DNA from 2 places in the Orrella daihaiensis genome. Region 2 is predicted to be linked to the other one. Evidence: predicted binding sites of a transcription regulator. Region 2 holds the regulator's gene; the other holds the start of a gene.
The links. The regulator FNR, encoded in region 2, switches genes on or off when oxygen is low (the NO sensors DNR and NnrR bind a similar motif). The targets are predictions, from matches to a motif close to TTGATNNNNATCAA.
Positions count from the first base shown of each region.

Region 1 (3,410 bases), 150 kb from region 2:
TGCTCGTTAAGCCAACTCTCTAGCACCATAAATTGCACGGCCATGCCAGCCCCGGCAATCACCCGAAACAGCACCCAGATCTCTTTTTCTGAGACCAGTGTCTGAATCAGAACCATGACCGAGCAAGTAGCGGCGGCTGCGGCAAATGCACGCACATGGCCAACACGCACGATCATGCGATGACCAACCCGACTACCAATCACAAGCCCGAGATAGTAGGCTGACATCAGCGCGCCGATCCAGATCGCACTGACCCCATCTTCAGAGAGCTTTAGTCCCATGAAGACGTTAAACAGCCCCACACCCACCAACATCACGAATGTGGATAGAAATAAAGAAGAAAAGGATGCGAGGGTGGTGAACATAGCGGCAGGCGTTTGCAAGCCACAGAATAGCTTGAGCCTGTGCTCAATGACAAAGACAATTTAGCAACGTGATCACGAATGTTGCTTGAACGCACCAACAAAATGGCCAGCGTAGGCCGGCCATTTCAATACACCACGTATGGTGTGTGAGTCCGTTAGAGATGCTTCAACATGGACTGCGCAGAGCTGACTTCGAATGCGCCAGGGGCTTCAATTTCAAGTGCTTTGATGACACCGTCTTCAATCAACGCGGCATAACGTTGGGAGCGCACGCCCATGTTACGTGCCGTCAAATCCAACTCCAAACCCATCGCCTTGGTCCAGGCAGCCGCGCCATCACCCAACATGCGAATTTTTCCAGCCACACCCTGCTCACGCCCCCAAGCACCCATCACGAAGGCATCATTAACCGCCACACACCAGATTTCGTCTACACCTTTGGCCTTAATGGCGTCATAACTCTCGAGGTAGCTTGGCACATGCTTGGCCGAGCATGTTGGCGTGTAAGCACCTGGCAGTGCAAACATCAGGATTTTCTTGCCTTTGGTCAGCTCGGATACCTTGAAGTCGTTCGGTCCGAGCGCACACCCCGCAGTCTCATTCTCGATGAACTCGGTCAACGTACCCTCTGGCACATGATCTCCAACTTTAACTGTCATTATTTTTTCTCCTAGTTTGCCAGTTGCCGGCGATTGTTTAAACGCCACATCATAGGACAGCAGACGAGGCCTTGGCTAGCTTGTCCCCAACAAGCCCCGGGACTTCACAATGGGGCGTCCTGGGTAAATCGCGTAAAAAACGCTGCTCAAAGCAGCGTTTTTGAGGGCCTAACTGATGCACCCTGAAGCAGACTTGCGGTTTTTGTGTTTATTCCTCTTTGACACGATACACCAACACGGCCACCTGCGCCAAAGACAACACCTTGGCTGTCACACTGCCTAACAGCAACCGTGACAATCCGCTGCGCCCGTGACTACCCATAAAAATAAGATCGCAACCGTGTTTACCGGCAGCGTCAACAATCCCGTCAGCGACGTTGAAATTGGTGACTGACTCGGAAGAAACCTTCACACCCGCGGTTTCAGCACGATCAACGACTGCCTGCAAATATTTCTTAGCCTGCTCGGCAGAGGCCTTCTCATAATCTTCATCGGTAATGGCGTAAGCCGCCGCCATGCCATCAAAGCCAATCGTGGCAGCAAAAGGCTGACCGACATACAGTGCAACGACCTCGGCACCCACTGAACGGGCAAATGACACCCCAGCGTTGGCAGCCTGGGCTGAAAGCGCCGAGCCATCGGTCGGAATCAGGATTTTTTTAAACATATTGAACTCCCTTTGATTTTTGTATGAGTCGGTAATGCCAATCTGACTCTTTCATGCTAGCGCAAATCCCTGCAAATGGTATCCACCACATGTTTAAAAATTGATGCTTATCAATAAATCAAACACCGACAACCTTACAGCCCCGGCTCGCCCCAGCAAATTACAGATGCAGCTTAACTTTTGGACGTCGCCGATTGGAACAATACGGTGCAACGGGCACCAGAGCGACAATACGCCAGTATTGGCGTGGGTAACGTCTGTAGTAATTCTGAGAACTTGGTAACGTCATCGGCCGTGATGGCACCACTGACCACCGGCTGGTAGGCTACACGTAAGCCAGCCTCACGCGCCGCCGTACTGACCGCTTCAGAAGTTGGTTGCTCAGATCCGCCCTCATAGTCAGGGCGATTGATAATCACGCTCTTATAGCCCGCCTGTGCAACGGCCGCCATATCTTGAGGGCTTAGTTGCGGTGCAACAGCAAAATCAGGGGTCAGGCGCTGAATAGGGGTCGACATAAAAAACTCCGTATGATGACGAATGCTTTAGATTACTAATACATCACGTTTCAGTCACGCAATTCCCGATATTTTTGGGCTTATGTCACCAATTTCAGAACGATTTGACGGTTCAACCTTTCTGGTTCGCCATCTCAACCCAGGCGTCGTGCGCAACCCCGACCTCATCACGCAAATAACGAGTTGGCTAGATGAAGCCGAAACTGCGAGGCTTGCGCGCTTGATTAACCCCGAGCATCGGCATGCCTTTCTGGTCAGCCACGGGCTCACCAGGAGACTGCTATCCAAAGTGCTTGGCTGTAATCCGTCGGACATTTGCTTTGGAGTTACGGGCCGACAAAAACCAGTGCTCAGCCACCCTTTCAATGCAAAAGCCGTGCACTTTAACCTCGCACACACGCAGGGGCTGACCGTTTTGGCCATTGGCCCCGAACCGATGGGAATCGATACCGAATGGTTAAACAGAACGACAAAAGCTGGGCTTGCGAAGCGTTATTTCACCCAAGCCGAGCAACGCGACATAGACTATCAACCACCAGAACTGAGACAACAGCGGTTTCTGACTTACTGGACCCTAAAAGAAGCGTTCTTGAAAGCTCAGGCGTGGGGCATTGCCGATAGCCTGACGGGCTTTGAATTTGAATTAAGCCCGCCCGGTGCCACATTGCCCGAACGAATTCGACTGCGGGTCAGGGACGCGAGGCTCACGCCCACCCTGCCATGGCGATTTCATCATTGGCGCATTGAACCTGAACACCTGATAAGCCTGGCGGTCTCGACCCAGGCTACTACCGATCCGAGCATTGACATCTGCCCCTGGACGGACTCCGACTGGATCTAATTAGCGCGATCGTAAACGCAACGAAATCCCACATACACGGCATAAAAATTGCCTGGCTTGTACTGCATTGCGCGTTCAGTCATCTTCGAAGGCCCATACCACCAAGAGCCGCCGGCCGTGAGTCTGTCATCACCGCGCGCATCGGCTAGCCACTCCCATACATTGGCACCCATATCATAAAGACCGTTCACTCCCGGCGGAAAACTGGCCACTGGCGCGTGCTCAGACCAGCCGTCGCCATCCCCAACCGTATTGGCATTCTTGCTGGACTCCCCCGTAGGGAATTCATAGGACTTTGCCGTGACAAACGGCTCGGGGGGATTAGCCCGGGTTTCCTGATAGGCTGCCTGTGCCCATTGA
Region 1 covers NZ_CP063982.1:844,600-848,009, reverse strand. Annotated here, with positions in the region: gene DHf2319_RS04110 (MFS transporter) at 1-365, opposite strand, end outside; gene DHf2319_RS04105 (peroxiredoxin) at 521-1,024, opposite strand; gene DHf2319_RS04100 (universal stress protein) at 1,233-1,691, opposite strand; gene DHf2319_RS04095 (protein tyrosine phosphatase family protein) at 1,865-2,209, opposite strand; gene DHf2319_RS04090 (4'-phosphopantetheinyl transferase family protein) at 2,292-3,050, shown strand; gene DHf2319_RS04085 (formylglycine-generating enzyme family protein) at 3,047-3,410, opposite strand, start outside.
Region 1: a site for FNR is predicted at 1,792-1,805, ahead of DHf2319_RS04100 (universal stress protein). Genes of this name have one in related genera too.

Region 2 (3,410 bases):
TGTGCAGCTCGATGCAGACGCGTTGATCGGCATGGAGGGGCAAGGTTGGGAGCAGTGCACCGCCGAGTTGGCGTTTGAGCGCAGCGGCCCGGAGCGTATCTACTCCAGCATGGTATTGCTCGATGCCTGGGCTCAGGAGTTGCGTAGCCAGGATTGCCAGGATGCAGATGCCCAGCGATTATTGGGCAGTTTGTTGGCTGAGCTGTGCGCTTTGCGTGGGATGTCGCTGTCGGTGACAGATCAATTGGTTCAGGGCTTTAGCCCAGCTGTGGAAGCATCTGTTGTTAAGGACTACGGCACGGATTTTGAGCAGCGTGTGATACGAGACATTGGCCAGTGGATTGGTGAGCATCCTGAGTTTGCGGTTTCGGGTGAATTGATGAAAGTCCTGGCTTATTTGGAGCAAATGGGTGTCACCTTTTCTTTGCGTGGCGGAACCCGTGAAATCTTGCGCGGCATTATTGCTCGTGGTCTGGCTTTGAGGTAACGAGATGCAGAATGAACTCTATGAATCGCTGGATAAATTGCTGGCTGCGCAGGACCTGCCCGCCAAGATAAGAGCAACTGGTCGAAGCGGTTGCGCTGCTGATCTCGTGGCACCGCTCGTTGAGTCTGGGTTCTTGGATGTGATGGTTTCTGAAGAGGCGGGTGGCGCCGGGCTAGGCTGGGCGCAAGCCTGGGAGGTCCTGTTTGCGGCGGGGCGTCACGGGCTGCCCGTGCCAATGGGTACGACGGTGTTTGCGCGAGCCTTGTTGGCAAACCTGGGTCAGACTTTGCCTGATGGTGCCATCACGGCCAGTGGGTTTGCACAGCTCAATGCCGATGGCGCGTTGGTCGCGCGTGATTTGCCATCCTCGAAACTTTCGACTTACGCCTTGCTGCAGCATCAGGATACGGTGTATTTGTTGCCGCTAAGTCAAGCGCAGATAACAGATGTCGGTGGACCTGGATGTTTTGATGGGCAGGCCACTTGGGCGCCAACGGTGGTGAATCAATCTGCGATCGGCACGGCGCCTCGGGCAATGGTGGCTCATGGTGTCGCACTGGCTTTGGCAGTGCAAATGGCTGGGGTTGCTGCCCGGGTGCTGGAGTTGACTCTGACTTACGCCAATGATCGAGTGCAGTTCGGTAAGCCGATCGGCAAGTTTCAGGCTCTGCAGCAACAAATCAGTGAAATGGCAGAGCTTGTTTACGGTGCCCGTATGGCTAGCCAGATTGGCTGTCAAACTGAACAATGGCAGCCTGAGTTTGAGGCGGCCCGGGTCGCTAAAACCCAGACTAGCGCGGTTGCACCTCGCATAGCAGCCATTGCACATGCAGTTCATGCGGCCATTGGTGTGACCTATGAATATGATTTGCAGCTCTACACACGGCGCCTTTACGAGTGGGCACGCCTAGGTGGAGGTGAGGGCTATTGGGCTCAACAAATTGGTCTGACAGCTTTGTCTGAACCCAATTTGCTCGACTTCGTCAGACAGCGGGTATTTCAGGAGGCTTGATGGCCGGCAAGCTCTTCAAGCGCTTCCATGTCCAATATCCGAATTTCACGTTGGCTGACAGAAATCAGGCCATCGCGCGCAAATCGTGAGAACAACCTGCTGACGGTCTCAAGTGTTAACCCGAGATAGTTGCCGATTTCCTCGCGGCTCATGCGCATGATGAAGTCTGTAGAGGAGTAGCCTAGCGCCGAGAGTCGCTGCGACAGGTTCACCAGGAATGCCGCTAGTCTGGCTTCTGAGCGCATGGATCCTAGCGCGAGCATGACCTGATAGGTGCGCGCAATTTCCTTGCTCATCACGCGCCTGACTTGTTGTTGTAGCGAGGGTACATATCGACTGATATCGTCGATGTCTTTCAAACGAACCACGCAAACTTCTGAGTCTTCCATGGCGACGGCATTGGTGCCGTGCTCGCCATCGAGCATGCCATCCAAGCCGATAATCTCGCCCGGCAGAAAAAATCCCGTGATTTGAACCTGACCAGTTGCTTCCTCAAGCTGGGATTTCACCGAGCCCAAGCGCAGGCCATACAAAGCATCGAGCTTTTCACCGCTGCGATACAAGATATCGCCTTTCTTGAGTTTGATTCGCTCTTTTACCAGTTGATCTAGTTGCTCAACCTCATGGTTCGGCATGCCAGCAGGCAGGCAAACGTTACCCATCATGCAAGTGGCACAGTGAACAGCATCGACAGCGACGGGAACGCGTTTTTGAGACATAGCTAGTTACCAAAAAATTTATATCCGTCAAGTTTGTACGAGTTTTGTACGAAACCCTTCTTTATCATCAGACATCCTAGAATTGATTTTAGTCAAAATAACCACTTTGTCCATAGTGGTACTTTAGCCACTCGACCAGCACTTTCACTCTGAGCGGGGTCAACCGACGCTGTGGCATTAGCGCAAATATCCCGTTAGGCGCGGCACGGTACTGATCCAGCACACTGATCAGTCTGCCGGTTGCAATATCGTGGCTAACTTCCCACAGTGAACGCCAGGCAAGCCCATGCCCATCCAAACACCATTGGTGTAGCACGCTGCCATCACTGCATGCCATTTGCCCTTCGATAGAGTGCCAAACTGCTTGGCCGTCGACTTGAAACAGCCACCCGCGCGTCTGGCCACTACGGGCCGACAGCGGCAGGCATTGATGAGCAGAGAGCTCTGCCGGGTGTTTGGGCACCCCATGTGTTTTTAGGTAGGCAGGCGAGGCGACGACAACGCGTTGGTTCTCGGCAAGTCGTATACCAATCAGGCTTGAGTCCGAGAGTTCGCCGATACGAATGGCGCAATCAAATCGATCATTGGCCAAGTCAACAAAGTCATCACTCAGGTCTAGTGATACTTCAAGTCCCGGATGCTGCTCGCATAACGCCGGCATGAGGGGTGCGACATGACGCCTGCCAAAGCCTGCTGGCGCAGTGATGCGTAAAAGGCCTACCGGTTTTGCGCTACCTTGACCGATGCGGGTTTCAGTTTCCTGCAATGACCTCAAAATTTCTTGTGCCTGGGCGAACAAGGCGTGTCCCTCGCTCGTTAGCGCAAGTTTGCGAGTGCTTCGTACAAACAGGCGCACGCCGAGTCTGGCCTCTAGCGCGTCCACCCGGCGGGCAATCAGGGCGGGCGTCACCCCTTCAGCGCGTGCAACCGCTGAAAAGCTGCCTAGCGTGGCTGAAGCAACAAAGGCTTCAAGCTGTGAGAATCGATCCATGTCCAGATCATAATTGACCAGGCGATAGGTTGTCGTTGCGAGTGGCTGCTATTGAAATAAGCGGTGATGTCCCCACATAGTAACCATTGAGAATAAGCGGGGTAGAACCCGGTCAGAGACGGAATTCAACGATGAGATTCGACAAATTAACCACAAAATTTCAGCAAGCACTGGCCGATGCGCAAAGTCTGGCTGCACGCA
Region 2 covers NZ_CP063982.1:993,811-997,220, forward strand. Annotated here, with positions in the region: gene DHf2319_RS04815 (acyl-CoA dehydrogenase family protein) at 1-487, shown strand, start outside; gene DHf2319_RS04820 (acyl-CoA dehydrogenase family protein) at 492-1,499, shown strand; gene fnr (fumarate/nitrate reduction transcriptional regulator Fnr) at 1,487-2,218, opposite strand; gene DHf2319_RS04830 (LysR family transcriptional regulator) at 2,307-3,209, opposite strand; gene clpB (ATP-dependent chaperone ClpB) at 3,341-3,410, shown strand, end outside.